Regions from separate parts of the Brevibacillus sp. AG162 genome, predicted to be linked through region 3. Evidence: riboswitches for the same ligand, from Rfam matches in the RefSeq annotation. Region 3 holds a riboswitch; each other region holds the start of a gene.
What was found. A riboswitch is a leader RNA that binds a small molecule or an ion and turns the genes downstream of it on or off. The one in region 3 is predicted to bind S-adenosylmethionine.
Positions count from the first base shown of each region.

Region 1: linked by a shared signal. The riboswitch ahead of FB479_RS13655 (ABC transporter permease) and the one ahead of FB479_RS21010 (2,3-diketo-5-methylthiopentyl-1-phosphate enolase) in region 3 are both predicted to bind S-adenosylmethionine.
Region 2: linked by a shared signal. The riboswitch ahead of FB479_RS01820 (homoserine dehydrogenase) and the one ahead of FB479_RS21010 (2,3-diketo-5-methylthiopentyl-1-phosphate enolase) in region 3 are both predicted to bind S-adenosylmethionine.

Region 1 is NZ_VFNO01000003.1:807,132-812,620, forward strand. Features, by position in the region: gene FB479_RS13635 (FAD/NAD(P)-binding oxidoreductase) at 1-267, shown strand, start outside; gene FB479_RS13640 (DUF1641 domain-containing protein) at 310-885, shown strand; gene FB479_RS13645 (MBL fold metallo-hydrolase) at 912-2,330, shown strand; gene FB479_RS13650 (sulfite exporter TauE/SafE family protein) at 2,362-3,153, shown strand; SAM riboswitch class I at 3,278-3,382, shown strand; gene FB479_RS13655 (ABC transporter permease) at 3,492-4,424, shown strand; gene FB479_RS13660 (ABC transporter permease) at 4,429-5,376, shown strand; gene FB479_RS13665 (ABC transporter ATP-binding protein) at 5,390-5,489, shown strand, end outside.
Region 2 is NZ_VFNO01000001.1:391,781-397,269, reverse strand. Features, by position in the region: gene FB479_RS01830 (VOC family protein) at 1-191, opposite strand, end outside; gene FB479_RS01825 (CapA family protein) at 269-1,438, shown strand; gene FB479_RS01820 (homoserine dehydrogenase) at 1,501-2,766, opposite strand; SAM riboswitch class I at 2,853-2,964, opposite strand; SAM riboswitch class I at 3,030-3,136, opposite strand; gene FB479_RS01815 (DinB family protein) at 3,355-3,870, opposite strand; gene FB479_RS01810 (cyclase family protein) at 3,976-4,599, opposite strand; gene FB479_RS01805 (Gfo/Idh/MocA family protein) at 4,586-5,489, opposite strand, start outside.
Region 3 is NZ_VFNO01000007.1:164,738-170,226, reverse strand. Features, by position in the region: gene FB479_RS21020 (anti-sigma factor) at 1-808, opposite strand, end outside; gene FB479_RS21015 (sigma-70 family RNA polymerase sigma factor) at 805-1,281, opposite strand; SAM riboswitch class I at 1,455-1,631, shown strand; gene FB479_RS21010 (2,3-diketo-5-methylthiopentyl-1-phosphate enolase) at 1,718-2,932, shown strand; gene FB479_RS21005 (2-hydroxy-3-keto-5-methylthiopentenyl-1-phosphate phosphatase) at 2,929-3,597, shown strand; gene FB479_RS21000 (methylthioribulose 1-phosphate dehydratase) at 3,601-4,257, shown strand; gene FB479_RS20995 (1,2-dihydroxy-3-keto-5-methylthiopentene dioxygenase) at 4,271-4,783, shown strand; gene FB479_RS20990 (Ger(x)C family spore germination protein) at 4,826-5,489, opposite strand, start outside.

The DNA.
Region 1 (5,489 bases), on a different contig from region 3:
GCTATACGCAAACAGGCGCCAGTCGTCGAGAAAAACCTGCTCGCGCTGATCAATGGTGCTCCATTGGCTGCCAAGTATGACGGTTATACATCCTGCCCACTCGTAACGGGGTACAACAAACTGGTACTGGCCGAATTTGACTACAACCTGATGCCGTGTGAAACCTTTCCTTTTGATCAATCTGAAGAGAGATTCAGTATGTACGTAATGAAAAGAGAGCTGCTTCCCATTCTTTATTGGAATGGGATGCTAAAAGGATTGATGTAAGACATTCTTTGAAAGAGAGGGAGAGAGGGGGAAAGCAACATTTTGAACGACAGGAAGGAACAGCGAAGCCCTGACATGTTTGTAGAGGATTTATCTGATCCAGAAGTTCAGGAAGCCATCACCATATTGATCCGAAAACTCCCGAAAATAAAAGATACCGTCCTCGCAGCCGAAGAGGGGCTTGAACTAGCCACATCGATCTTGCGCGATCAGGAATCACTACGGTATTTGTTTGAGCGAGTAGATAGTCAACTGTCTCGTTTCTTTGTGGAAAAAGAATCACTAGACGCCCTGTTCACTTTGCTTGATAAAATGCCAAAGCTTGTTCAATATCTCAGCGTTCTCGAACAAGCTGCTGATTTTTTGGAAAGCCTCGGAAAGGATAAGGAATCGCAGCAATATTTGCTCAACGGGATGAAAGCGTACATCGCTCCAGTGTCCGCGCAAGTGGAGCACGGAGTAGCTGTCTTCCAGGAAGCAAAGAAAAGAGCCGAACGTAAAAGCGAACCCGTTTCCGTGTTCACGCTTTACAAGCTCATGAAAGATCCCACCGTCCAAAAGTCACTTCGCTTTACCCAATCGCTGCTCGAGGTACTCGCGGAAAAATCAAGCAAATAATAGACGTGTAAAAGGAGGAATGCACCATGTTGTTGCGTTACTTTTATGATGAAATGCTGGCCCATGCATCGTATCTGGTCGGCTGCCAAAAAACCGGGGAGGCGATCGTGATCGATCCCGCCCGCAATCTGGCTCCTTATTTTCAAGTCGCCAAAGCAGAGGGGGTTACGATTGTAGCCGCCACCGAAACCCACATTCACGCTGATTTTGTATCTGGTGCCAGGGAACTGGGTGCAGCTTATCAGGCCAAGCTGTTTTTATCCAATGAGGGCGATGAAGATTGGAAATATCAATCCTTGGAAGGATTGAACCATCAGCTTGTCCACGATGGGGATTCCTTTTTGATCGGGAACTTGCTATTTGAAGTCATGCATACCCCTGGCCATACCCCTGAGAGCATCTCCTTCCTTTTGACAGACCTCGGAGGGAATGCAAATCGCCCCATCGGGATCTTCACGGGAGATTTCGTCTTTGTCGGCGATATCGGCAGGCCGGACTTGCTCGAAAAAGCGGCGGGTATGAAGGGTACGTCCGAGGCAGGTGCAAGAGCTATGTTCCAGTCCCTCCAAAAATTCAAGCAGCTGCCGGATTATATGCAGGTATGGCCAGCTCATGGCGCAGGGAGTGCTTGCGGGAAAGCACTGGGAGCCGTGCCGTCTTCTACCGTCGGTTATGAAAAGCTCTTTAACTGGGCGATGTCACACTCCAATGAAGAGGAATTCGTCAAGGCACTCCTGGATGGACAACCAGAGCCACCGAAGTATTTTGCAGTGATGAAACGCGTGAATAAAGAAGGCCCTGCATTGCTCAAGGAACTCCCTGTTATCCAAGAGTTCAACTCGATTGAAGCGGTAAAGGAATCGCTGGAAAACGGTCAAATTGTGGATACGCGTCCTTTCCAGAAATTTTCCAAGGGGCATTTGCCGGGAACACTTCATATTCCTTTTAACAAATCATTTGCCAACTGGGCGGGCTGGATCGTCGATTACAATCGCCCGGTTCACATCCTGGCCGCTCCAGATGAGCTGGACGGGATTTTGCAAGCCTTGCATTCCGTAGGGATTGATCGTGTTACGGGCTTTATCGATAGCGGTAAGCTACTGGAAAGGGAAGAGTCTTCGCTCGAGACAATCGAAGAGGTAACACCGTTAGAGATTGCAGAAAGGGTGGAAAAGGGAGAGGTTCATGTAGTAGATGTACGTAATCTAGCTGAGTGGAAGGAAGGACACATTCCGGACGCACAGCACGTCATGCTCGGTACACTCGCAATGCGGCTGGATGAGATTCCTCACGACAAGCCGCTTCTCGTACAGTGCCGTTCCGGTGCCCGATCCGCCATAGGCGCAAGCATTCTTCAGGCAAACGGATTTAAGGATGTCATGAATTTAAGCGGCGGAATCTTGAAATGGCAACTAGACGGCTTGGCACTCGTAGAACGAGAATAAAACGAAGCGAGGTGTTGCAAAGGGTGAGCCTATGACTATCGACCTTGTGATCACACTGTTTGTTATCGGTTTCGCGGGATCGTTTATCTCTGGTCTCGTCGGAATCGGGGGCTCCATCATCAAGTATCCGATGCTTTTGTACATTCCGCCCGCCCTTGGATTCGTTGCTTACACGGCTCACGAAGTATCCGGAATAAGTGCCGTCCAAGTATTTTTTGCCACTCTGGCTGCTGTTTGGTCTCTGCGCAAAGATAAGCTTATTCATTACCAGCTGGTTCTGTACATGGGAAGTGCCATTATTGTCGGGAGTTTGCTTGGAGGGTATGGAGGGAAATTTCTTTCGGCTGAAGCCATCCATATCGTTTACGCCATTCTGGCCACCATAGCTGTAATCTTGATGTTCCTGCCAAAAAAGCGAGTGGACGAACGAGAACAGACCGAGGTTATCTTTCATAAACCAACAGCCGTATTATCCGCTTTGGTTGTCGGGGGCGCCTCCGGAATTGTCGGGGCAGCTGGCGCTTTTATTTTGGTTCCCATCATGTTGATCATCCTCAAGATTCCGACAAGAGTAACGATTGCTTCCTCTCTTGCTATTACGTTTCTTTCCTCCATCGGTTCGACGGTTGGGAAATGGATGGCGGGGGACATATTGCTGTGGCCATCCGTGGTCATGGTAATCGCCAGCATCCTGGCAGCGCCCATCGGTACGAAGGTCAGCAAACGGTTGAACACCCGGATTCTCCAAACCATTCTTGCCTTGTTGATCCTAGGAACCACGATTAAGATTTGGGCCGACATCTTCATTTTCATAGGGGTGTGAAGATTTACTTTTTCCATAAAGCAAAAATAAAGAAAAATCAATTGTCATGGAACAGCGTTGACATATCCGAGTAAAGTGATAAGATAAAAAAGAATTTTACGATGAAATTAAATTTCATAGAACATTCTTATCAAGAGTGGTGGAGGGACTGGCCCGATGAAACCCGGCAACCTTGGTCTAATTGACCTTACGGTGCCAATTCCTGCGGATGTATTCTGCGAGATAAGAAGGTGGGAACCGCGAAATCGCCCCTCTTCTTTTCGGAGAGGGGTTTTCTCTATTTTTAATTCGTAGTATTCATATCTGTTTACTTATTTTTATGTTAAGGAGGAAACAACGTGCTTCATTATGCGGTCAAGCGTGGCTTTCTCATGATCGTTACCCTGTGGATCATTGTCACAGTAACGTTTGTGACCATGCACCTGATTCCGGGTGACCCGTTCGCATCTGACGCCAAAATGCTTCCCGAAGAAGTGGTGAAGAACATGCGGGCGGAGTACAACCTGGATCAGCCAATCACGGTACAGTATCTGCTCTATCTGAAAGGATTGCTGCAATTTGACTTGGGGCCCTCAATCCAGTCGAAGACGAGAGATGTGAACACGCTCATTGCAGAAGGATTTCCCGCCTCGGCTGTCCTGGGACTCCAGTCGTTTATTGTCGCGCTGGCAGGTGGAATCACACTGGGAATTGTAGCGGCACTCTATCACAATCGAACCTTGGATTTCTTGTCCATGTTTGCAGCCATCATTGGGATCTCCGTCCCCAGTTTTATTCTGGCGCCACTGTTGATCAAGTACTTGGCTGTCAAATGGGAGCTTTTTCCTGTTGCTGCGTGGGGGAGCTGGGAACACTCGATTCTTCCAACGCTTGCGCTCGCTATCGGTCCGCTCGCCATTATCGCCCGTTTCGTCCGAGCCAGCATGCTTGAGGTTTGGCAGCAGGAATACATAAGCACGGCGGAGGCGAAAGGGCTCGGCACCTTTACGATTGTCGTTCGACACGGGATGCGCAATGCCATCCTGCCGGTTCTTACCTTTATCGGTCCGCTGTTTGCCAACCTGATGACCGGAACCTTTGTGGTGGAAAAGATTTTCGCCATTCCCGGGCTCGGCAAATACTTCGTGGAAAGCATTTTTAACCGCGATTATCCCGTTATTTTGGGAATGACAGTGTTTTACAGCTTTGTACTCATTTTTACTTTGTACATCATCGACCTGCTGTATAGGGTGATTGACCCGCGCATCAGATTGACGAGTGGAGGGAAGTAGCGTTATGGCCAATCAGGCAACACAACTGGATTCCCTGTTTCGACCGGTCGACCGAAACCGGCTTTCCGAAGAAATTCGGGAACGTCCCAGTCTTAGTTATTGGCAGGAGGTATTGCAGCGGGTATGCCGTAACAAGCTGGCAATGCTCGGGTTCTTCCTGCTCATGGCAGTGGTGACCCTCTCGATCATCGGTCCGATGCTCGTTCCTCACAGCCCGCATGAACAGTCATTGACAAAGGGGAATCTGCCACTGTCGGGCGAGCACTGGTTTGGAACGGATGACTTGGGTCGGGACATGTGGGCACGTACCTGGGTAGGTGGTCAAATCTCTTTGTTTATTGGTGTGGCGGCGGCTGCCATCGACCTAGTGATCGGTGTATGCATCGGTGGGATATCCGGTTACATGGCAGGGAGGAACAAGCTGGGCGACCGTGTGGACAACATTTTGATGCGGTTGGCTGAAATTCTGTACAGCATTCCGTATCTCCTAGTGGTAATCCTGCTGATGGTGGTTCTGGAGCCTGGTCTCGCAACGATCATTATTGCCCTTTCACTAACCGGCTGGGTCGGCATGGCCCGCCTGGTCAGAGGACAAATCATGCAGATCAAGCGTCAGGAGTTTGTGCTGGCTGCAGAAAAGCTGGGTACCTCCCATGCCAAAATCATCATCAAACATCTGCTGCCGAATACGATCGGCGTCATCATCGTCAACCTGACCTTTTCGATACCACACGCGATTTTCGCCGAATCGTTTCTCAGCTTTCTTGGGCTGGGTGTGCAAGCGCCAACTGCCAGCTGGGGAACGATGGCCAACGACGCGCTGGCGGTTATGCTGAGCGGACAGTGGTGGCGGTTGTTTTTTCCGGGATTTATGATTTCGCTTACCATGTTCGCGTGCAACGCGCTCGGGGATGGTTTGCAGGACGCACTGGACCCGCGGATCAGGAAATGAGGGGGAGTACATCGTGAAGCCATTGTTAGAAGTAGATCAGTTGCGCGTCTCCTTTCGCACGTACGGCGGAGAGGTGCAGGCAGTAAGAGGGGTTTCCTTTTCTGTAAAGGAGG
Region 2 (5,489 bases), on a different contig from region 3:
GCAAGCTCTTCGCGTTCAACCGCCAAAAATTCAACATACGAAAGCCCGAAATAACTAAGGCTATTCCATGTCCCCCAAGACGCATGACGCCCTCCAGCTACCGCATGAAATCCCGCTTGGCAAAATTGTTCCGATGCTTCCTGTGGAGTTCGCTGTACAAAATGAACCAAATGATCAAAAGTTAATCGCACCTTTTTTCGCCTCTTTTCGTATTACTTATAGGATATCAAAATTCATTTATGTAAGGATAGAAATACAAGGGGGAAAAATGAACGATACCAGATCAAGCCGGGTAAAAGCTCGGCGCAAGCAATCACGCAGAAAATGGGTACGGGCTGGAAAGAGCACACTCCTATTTAGCGTGTTGGCCATCTTCGTCGTCGGAACCTACTACCTATTCCAAATTGCCATGGATGGAGAACATGCCAACCCGGACACGCAGCCTGCTCCTGACAATACGGTGAACCAAAAGTCTAATGTGCAGCTCACTTTTGTTGGTGACATTATGATGTCAGGGAATGTAGAGAAAACCTTACTCGCAAACAGCTATGACTACCCATATAAGCATGTAAGCTCGCTCTTTTTGCAAGATGACCTCACGATTGCCAATTTGGAGACGCCGGTCACTGCCACAGGTGTTGCTGCACAGAACAAGGCGTATGTCTACAAGTCATCGCCACTTGCTGTTCCTGCCATGAAAAACGCTGGGATTGATGTGGTGAATCTCGCCAATAATCACTCCATGGACCAAGGAGTCCCGGGATTGCTGGATACTTTTGACGCTTTGGACGAAAACCGGATTGAATATGTCGGCGCCGGTAAGGATGCCAGCCGTGCCTATTCACCTGTATTCGTTGAAAAGAATGGCATCAAGATCGCGATTCTCGGCTTCAGCAGGGTCATTCCCGAAACAAGCTGGTTTGCAGGGGATTCCCAGCCAGGTATGGCCGCTTCCTATGATCCGACGCTGGCAGTGAAAGCGATCCAAGATGCGAACAGCCAAGCGGATCTCGTCGTGGTGATTGCACACTGGGGCAAGGAACGCTCCGATTATCCTGTCGATCATCAAAAAGAGCTGTCTCGTGCCTACATCGATGCTGGTGCAGATTTGATTGTCGGTGGTCATCCCCACGTACTTCAAGGCTTTGAACGATACAACGACAAATGGATTTCGTACAGTCTTGGCAATTTCATTTTCACACGATCAAACGAGCCTAAGACATGGGAGACGATGGTCCTGCAAGCAAGCTGTACGAAAAACGCTGATTGTGAGCTGACGATGCTCCCCGTTCACGCAGAATTGGGACAAGCCGTACCGATGAACGAAAGCAACGGCGCTGCCCTGCTAAAACGCATTGAATCCATTTCGGAGAGTGTCGACATACAAAGTGACGGGCGTGTACAGCCGCGTGCAAAAGCAGTGGAGACTGCCCCCTGACAAAAGAAGCCGTGTTTCCAGGTAACTAGAAATACGGCTTTTCTTCTTATTATTCCTCTAACTTACGCAGATTCGATAATGGGGAAGCAGCGCACATCTAAGCCAAAATCATTTTTCAATAGGGACTCATGCTCTTCATTGATTCCTGTCACGATCAAACCTGCACGCAAGACGCCACCCAAGTCGAATTGGACTTTTAGCTTATGCACGTTTACTCCTGCCTGCTGAAGGAAATGCAAGACACGATCTGGCGTAGCAGTATGACATGAGCCCTCAAGATAGCAGAGGACGTGTTCTGCCGAGTCCAACGTGACTCCAGCTTTGTCAGCCGTTTTTTCTTTCCAGGTAGGATGCGGTGTGAATGGCTGCGTCAATAAATAGGCCAAATCCTCGACGACAGCACTTGCTGTAGGGAGCTCTCCTGCCCCTCTTCCTGTAAACAACAAGTCTCCCACGATGTTGCCGGATAGTTGTACAGCATTAAACGCGTCGTGGATTTGTGCCAACGGATGGCTCAGCGGAAGCATGGTTGGTTCAACAGATAGGCGAATTCCTTTTTCAGCTTGATAGGCCTGCGCGATCAGCTTGATCCGGTACCCCAGCTCGCTCGCAATCCAAATGTGACCTGCTGACAAATCTGCAATTCCTTTGCGAACAACATCAGCTAAAGGCAGCGATTCCCCGTAAACAAGCTGTGCCAAGATATACAACTTGTACATAGCATCAAAGCCTTCCACATCCGAGCGAGGGTCTGCTTCCGCATAGCCAAGCTCCTGCGCTTGCTTGAGCACCTCCTGGTAAGAGAGCTGCTCTGCCTCCATTTTCGTCAAAATGAAATTCGTTGTTCCGTTGAGAATACCGCGAACCCCTTGAATATCGTTCGTGCGAAGGAACTGCCTGAGCACGCTCAAGATCGGGATGCCCCCTGCGACACTCGCTTCATAGGCAAGATGTACTTGATGCTGATTTGCCAAATCGACTAGCTCTGTTCCTTTTTTCGCCAGGAGTTCTTTGTTGGCAGTTACTACATGGCAGCCCTTTTCGATCAAAGCACGGACGTAGTCATAGGTAGGTTCTACACCGCCCATGACCTCCACCACGATGTCCACATCGCTTCTTAATACATCCTCAAAGTCAGTTGTCAGTAAAGCAGGGTCGACTTGAACCGCCCGCTCTTTTTCCGAGTCACGTACCAATGCTTTGACGATCTCAATTCGTTTTCCCAGACGAGAAGCCAACTTCTCCTGTTGCGAACGGATCGTTTTGATTACGCCTCCACCCACTGTTCCCAATCCCAATAATCCCACGCGTACCACTTCTGCACTCATTCTGACCACCCCATACCCCGAATTTTAGATAAAAAGAAAAGCCATCTTCGATAAGAAGAAGGCTTGTTAGCAGCTAATGCTCCCCCTCCTTATCTCCCAGGACGTATATGTCCTGCAGGAATTGGCACCTTGTCACAAAATATGTGTGACGGTTGCCGGGCTTCATCGGGCCAGTCCCTCCACCTCTCTGGATAAAGAAAATATGAAATTGAAAAAACCTTCTTCGCTAAGAAGAAGGTTCATCTACTAATGGAGTAACCCGCTTCTTATCTTTCGAGACGAAACGTCTCGCAGGAATTGGCACCTTGTCGCAATATGCAACGGTTGCCGGGCTTCATCGGGCCAGACCCTCCACCTCTCTGGATAAGAACCATTTATGCTGTTGAGCTTTATTCTAAGAAATTCCAAGGCAAGCGTCAACAAAATTCTTTCTTTTCTGATTGCATGCTGATTTGGCAAGGCTTTCAGTTGTGGGTGAACAGGCTTTCTACCTCTTCCATACTGCAGCACGTGCAATGAAACACGCCCTAAGGAACCTGTTTCCACCTATGAAATTGTCTTTTCTCACTTCTACTCTCAGATTTTGCCTTACCCCAAATACCGCTCTTTTAAAATGGTACTGTGGTGAGCTTCATGTCCTGCAATCGCATAGGCCAACGTCCTTGCAGATAGCTTGTTTCCGTTGGCAAGTCCTGTACGCAACCACGCTTCTGGAGAGATTCCGCGGACCTGCGCGATGGTGGAGGCCCGGACAGCCTTATACTCTTCCAATAAATCTGAGAAGTCTCTTAGCTGAAAACATCCGTGTTCGACAAAAGCATTCTCATCAAAACCGACGAGGGGTGTCTGATCTCCTCTCGCGATTCTCAGCAAACGATAGCTCATGATGCGTTCTGCATCGACGAGATGACCCAAAACCTCTTTTACCGTCCATTTGCCTGGTGCATACCGATAATCAATTTGCTCGGGCGCAAGTGACGAAAATAGCGCTACTTGCCTCTCTCCTTGCTGCGTGAGGATCGTTTGCAGCTCCCCCTCTGGTACAAGTCCAATATAATAGTCGAAATAAGCAGCGTATTCATCGCGCTCTGGTCGTCTGAGCATGTGCTTCCCACTCCTCGTTATTTATTTTATCTGCAAAAAAGCCACGCTTACACCAAGCCCACTATGAATGAACCCGCCTGATCTTCATAGGGGTGACTGTCACCATTACACGCTATGTAAGCCTTCAAACAATAGGACCCTTGCCGGGGCTGCATCCGTGCCGATCAGCTTGAGTGGTGCAGCTACCAGAAAATACTCACCTGGCGGGACCTCTGCGAGCCGCAAGCCTTCCACGACAATGACTCCCGCTGCAAACAGCTTTTTATGTGTGGGGTGCCCTTCCTGGCTGCGTTCGATTCCAAGTGCATCGGTACCAATGCCCCGTACCCCCAGCTCACTTAAATATTCCGCACCTTCCTCTGACAGAAAGATGAATTCAAAAGAAAACGCCTCTTCAAATGAGTTTTTCGTTTTAAACAGGACAAAATCTCCTTGCGCAAGATCGAAGCTCTCCAAGTCGGAGCGAGTGATCCTGTCCTCTACCGCTGTGAGATCGAGAACCTTGCAACTGCCTACCAGCTTCTCCAATGAAATACTCTCAAATGTATCACCAGCATTCACCATGTGCAGGGGAGCATCTACATGGGTACCCGTGTGAAGGTCCATGTCGATTCTCGATTCTGTTACATAGCCACTGGTAGCAGTACGTATTTTCGGCTGCTTTTCCGGCTTGTTTTTATACACCGTCATTCCTTCGTATACGGTGGCGGTAACATCATACATTTTCATCCCAAACGCCCTCCCCTTGCTTACTGTTTTTTTCGATCCGCTGGAAAAACAATCCCCATCTGTCTTCTCGCTTCATCCATGACCTGCATGGCCATGGATCCGCTGGAAAAACAATCCCCATCTGTCTTCTCGCTTCATCCATGACCTGCATGGCCATTTTAGAGACTTCATGCGAATTCGTTGCAGATTGTCTGCCCCCGCTCCTCGCCAAGTGCAGGAATTCTCTTATTTCATAATGCATGGTCTTCGGGGTTTGAGGCCTTGTCACTTGCTCGATTCGTCCGTCCCTGTAACGAATGTCCACTTCTTTGAGATGATTGATTCGATCGATCACCATCGTAGCGTCCTCCCCTTGAATTTCTGCTGGCTGATAGGAGGTCGTAATTTTCGAGAAGCTAATGATCGCATCCATCTCTCGATACTTCAAAAGCATACTGCCTTCCCCGTCCACGCCAGAATCGAGCACAATTCCTTCTGCTTTGATGTCGTCTGGTCTGCCAAAAAGGATAAGTACCGGATAAAGACAATAGATTCCGATGTCCATCAAGGCTCCGTTTGAAAAAGCAGGATCAAAAGCACGTAAAACCTTCCCTTCGCGATAGGCGTCATAGCGCGAAGAATATTGGCAATTGCTAGCAATAAAGCGTCGTACTTTTCCCAGCTTGTGCAGGTTGTCTTGTATCGCAAAAAAATTGGGCAGCAGCGTAGATTTGACAGCCTCCATGAGCAGCACGTCATTTCTTTTCGCTGCTTCGATCATTTCTTCTACCTCAATCGCATTGGAAGCCAGTGGCTTTTCACACAATACGTGCAGCCCCGCATCCATGCATTGGATCGCTTGTTCAGCGTGGCAGGAGTTGGGGCTCGCAATATAGACCGCGTCAATCTTT
Region 3 (5,489 bases):
CGGCATCGCTTTCAGCCTGCTTGAGCTCTACCCCTGTGTCTACTGCAAGCCAGACTGTATCTTGACCCGAGGAGGTAACATGGCGGGTAACCAGTTTATAGTACTCCTCGTACGTCAGGAAGTGGTCAAAAGATATCGCAAGCTGCGAAACAGTTCCCTCGGGCAGCTTCTCCATTGTCGTCCAGACAGGTAAAGTCAGAGACATGGTATCCTCCGTTTCCCCCTCTGTCGGATAACGGAAAAACAACTTTTGCTCCCTGACCCCGTTCGTCCATTGCGGCTTCGCATTCACATTCCATAGCACATTCGTACTCTCAAAACGACCCGCGTTCTTTTCTTCTCCCCCAACCCTCTCACGCAGTTCCATGCTGATATTGCCGTACAGCAATCCAACTTGTGAACCGCTACTCCCCACTCTCACACCTGGCTGCGTAAAGTTGACCATCGACTTCGCAACGCGGAACAGATCTTCATGCATCAATGACCCGACCCAGCCATTCAGAATCAACAACACAACTCCGGCCAAAAAGGGAAGCCCTATAGTGAATCCAGCGTTGGACAACCGATTTTTCCACTTCCCCCGGCGAACAATGGCGCGCTGTTTTTCAGCTGACAGCGTTTCAGGCTGTTTGGTTTTCACGTTGTCCTCTCCCATTTCTTCCCCCAGCAAAAGCCTCTCCAACCGCTGTGCATATTCCTCGTCAGCAGCTATTTCCTCCTCGAATTGTTTTGAATCTTCTTCCGCCATTTCCCCACGCAAATAAGCAAGCAGTCTTTGCTCGCGATTATTCTCATCCTTGTTCATCATCGGCTTTCCTCCCTCCACAACTGCCGCATCTTTTGCCGTCCCCGAAACAAGGAACGTTTGACGTCTGCCAGCTCGATCCCGAGTACCACGGCCATTTCCGCGTAGGAAAACTGCATGGCAGATAACAAAATGACCTGTCTCTGCTTTTCCGGAAGCTTCTCCAAATAATCATGAGCCACTTCCCACAGCTCCTTGTTCACGACATGCTCTGCCGGATCGACCGCAGATTGATCACGCCGCTCTGGCAGGGCTTCCACAAACGCAAATCGTTGTTTCGTCTTCTTGCGATAACCGTCCACGAAAGCGTGATAGGCCACCTTGAACAGCCAGGGCCGTACTTTTTCTCCACGGTAGTCGTCCAAGGAAGAGAAGGCACGACAAAAGGTTTCCTGTGTCAAATCCTCTGCCAGCCTCTCATCTCGTGTCAGCCGGAAAAGATAGCGGTAAATATCGTTTACATGCAGCTGGTACACATCCTCCAGACCTACTTTCCCAAGCCGTTCACACCCCTTCCTCCCTTACCACGAAGGAATTGCCAAAAAGTTTCACCTTCGTCTTATTTTTCTAATAACCTGCTGCACATTCTCTGCAAAAACAAAGATTGACTCCTGACAATGAACGTCATATCATGGGGGGAAACGAATAACTCTTATCGCGAGCTGGCTGAGGGACTGGCCCTATGATGCCCGGCAACCGGCGCTATACCATGAAACGTACGATGATAATGCGTACCTTGGATAGCGAAACGGTGCTAATTCCAACGGATAAGAGTCGAGATGGAGCGTCTTTGGCTCGTCTCGGCTACTGACCCGAGAGATGAGAGGAGACGAGACGCTTTCATAGTCGACAACCGCCTCCCTGCTCAAAGGGGAGGCTTTTTTAATTCATACAAGGAGGATTAGACGTACCATGAGTGAACAACGTATCCTCGTTACCTATCTCACACAAGCAAAAGACTTGAACAAGAAAGCCCAAGCCATTGCTGTTGGTATGACAGTCGGCTCCTGGACGGACCTGCCGCTTGCCAAGCAAGCTGAGCTAGCACCGTATCTCGGTGAAGCCGTGAGCGCGACACCACTTGCGACACTGGAAAACGGAGAAACACGCGGTCTGATTACCGTCAGCTATCCGACTCGTAATTTTACAGCGGACATTCCATCCTTGTTGACTGGAATATTCGGCAAACTATCGATGGATGGCAAAATCAAGCTCGTCGACATCGTTTTCCCTGACTCATTCCTCCAGGCTTTTCCGGGACCGAAGTTCGGCATTGATGGTCTGCGCGAACGTTTAGGGGCACATAACCGTCCGCTCTTGATGAGCATTTTCAAATCGTGCCTGGGTCTTCCTTTCGACGATCTGAGGACGCAATTCCGGGCGCAAGCCTTGGGTGGAGTCGATCTCGTGAAAGATGACGAAATCTTCTTTGCAGATGACCGTGCTCCTTTTATCGAACGGATCAAAGCGTTCAAGCAAATCGCCCAAGAGACGGAAGCCGAAACAGGCAAGCCCGTCCTCTATGCAGCCAACTTGACTGGACCTGTGCATGAGCTGAACGAAAAAGCGAAACGTGCAGTAGATGCGGGTGCTGACTGCCTCTTGTTCAACGTGCTGGCCTTTGGTTTCGATGCCCTGCATCGTTTGGCAGCCGATCCTGATGTACACGTACCGATCATGGCACATCCAGCATTGGCAGGCGCTTACTATCCATCGCCTGACTACGGCATCGCCACCCCGCTTCTGCTCGGAACGTTGATGCGTGTAGCTGGGGCAGATTTGGTGCTCTTCCCATCTCCTTATGGCAATGTCGCCTTGGACAAAACAGAAGCGTTGCGGCTCGCCAAGCATTTGACCGACCCGCTGAACGGTGTCCGCCGTTCCTTCCCGGTTCCGTCTGCCGGCATTCATCCAGGGCTGGTTCCACAGCTGTATCAAGACTTTGGTTTAGATCAAATCGTCAATGCAGGAGGCGGAATCCACGGTCATCCCGGTGGAGCAACCGCAGGAGCGAAAGCGTTCGTTGCTGCGATTGAGGCTGTCACCGCTGGCCGAACATTGGAAGAAGCCGCAGCGGAATCACAAGAGCTGGCGATCGCCCTGGAAAAGTGGGGTGGCGCACGATGAGCAAAAAGCTCGTCCTGTTCTGCGATTTCGACGGAACGATTACCGAAAAAGACAACATTGTAGCGATTGTCCGCAAGTTTGCTCCCCCTGAGTGGGAAGCCTTGACGGAGCAAATCCTTTCACAAAAAATAAGCGTTCAGGAAGGGGTCGGCAAGCTGTTTCAGCTCCTGCCCTCCTCCTTGCGCCAGGACATTATCGATTTTATTGTCCAAGAAGCGACCATCCGCCCAGGATTTGCTGAATTCGTGAGCTATTGCCGCGAAGAAGGCATCGAGCTGTTGATCACGAGTGGCGGCATCGACTTTTTCCTGGAGCCTATCCTGGCACCTTTCGATCTCTCCGATGTGCCGATTTACTGCAACGGCAGTGATTTCAGCGGAGAGCGCATCACCATTACGTGGCCCAACGCTTGCGATGAACATTGCTCGAACGGCTGCGGCATGTGCAAGACGACAATCATCCGCCGTTACGATCCAGCATCCCATTTCCGCATCGTCATCGGCGATTCCATCACGGATTTGGCTGGAGCCAAAATCGCTGACTATGTGATTGCCCGTTCCTTCCTCGCTGACAAGGCGGAAGAGCTGCAATTGCCGCATAGCAAGTTTGCCACGTTCCACGATGTGATTCGCATTTTACAGCAAGTCCAACAGGAGGTTGTCTAAATCATGACCGCAACACTCGAACAACGTCTGGATGCCTTTCGCCGTCTGGATGACGCCAAGCTGACATTTGCCCGCCGGGACTGGTTTCCCGGCACCAGTGGCAATCTCTCCATAAAGATACAAAATGATCCCTTGCAATTTGCCGTAACGGCAAGTGGCAAAGACAAAACCAAGCTGTCCCCTGAAGATTATCTGGTCGTGGATCAAGACTCGCGTCCGGTGGATGAAACTGCACTCAAGCCTTCCGCGGAAACACTCATCCACGCTGTCGTCTACAAAACGTTCCCGAAGGCAGGTGCTTGCTTCCACGTCCATACCGTGTGGAACAACCTCATTTCCGAGCTGTACTTTGGACAACGCGCTTTCTCCCTTCAAGGACAAGAGCTGATCAAGGGACTTGGAATCTGGGAAGAAAACGCGCGCATTACTGTTCCGATTGTTGAGAACTTTGCCGATATTCCGACCTTGGCTGCCGAAATTGAAAAAGTGATCACACCAGAAGTTCCTGGCGTACTCATCCGTAACCACGGTATCTACACCTGGGGCGGAAATGACTTCGAAGCCAAGCGCCACCTGGAAGCTTTTGAATTCCTATTCGAGTATCACGCCCGCTGGCTGCAATTGCGCCAAGCAGTCGTGTCCACTACAACCACCAATTAAGGAGGAATAAACGATGGCACAAATTCGTTTTCACGACAACAATGAGTACATTTCAGCACCCGAGGAAGTTGTCTCCTTCCTGGACACTCAAGAGATCATTTACGAAAAATGGGGCGTGGATCGACTTGATCCAAAGCACCGTGATAACTACAGCCCAACCGACGAGGAGAAACAAGAAATTCTCGACACGTTCAAGCCGGAAATCGATGCGATCAGCAAACGTCGCGGTTACTTGACAGCAGACATTATCGTCCTCTCTGACAAAACGCCTAACCTCGACGAGTTGCTGGTGAAATTCAAGGGCGAGCATCACCACACCGACGATGAGTGCCGCTTCTGCGTCGATGGTCACGGTATTTTCGCTATCAAAGGCAAAGACGGTCGCTACTTCGACGTCGAGCTGGAGCCAGGCGATCTGATCTCCGTACCGCCGAACTACCGCCACTACTTCACCCTGATGGACGACCGCAAAATCAAAGCGATTCGCCTGTTCGTCACTCCTGCAGGCTGGGAAGCGATCTATTAAATAAGCAACACCCTGGTCCCGTTCGGATACCAGGGTGTTTTCTTATTTTATGACTCCATTTCCTTTAATCGTCACTTCTGGTTTCAATTGAACCGTTGCTTTTGAAAAGGCTGTCGGCCAGTCATCTTTAACTTTTTTCCATTCCTCATATTCATAGGCTCGCGCATAAAGGCCAAAACCAAAAGGATCCGTCTTGGCTTCCTGGCATTTTTTGATAAGCTGGGCATAGTTCTTGTGGAGTTCTTCGGCAATCATCTGTTCCAGCTTTTTGTACTCTTTTTCCATGTTGAAAGGAAACAGCCTCTCTGATATAGACACACGCAATTTCAACTGAATATCGAAATGGAATGTACCGTCTCGATAGGTCGTCTTCACTTTTTTGTTGACGCCTTTTACAAAAAAGCTGACTCTTTCCTTTACAATGGGATTCTGATCGCTTGGCAACTTAACCGGGAGAGTGACGGATATTTCTCCCTGTTTTCCATGAAGAAGCATCTGCAAGAGAATTGTATCCCGCGGCTCGATCAATCCGGCATAAGCTCCTTTTTTCGTTAACAATGCGGTTCCCATTACTCTCACCGCATGCTTCGTCTTCTTCAACTCCGATATATGGGGCGTCATGCCTTTTTCAAACATTTGCCGATGAAATTCCTGCGCTCTGGTCTTTACCGTCAGATTTCTTTGATTGGCTGTATCAATTAATTTC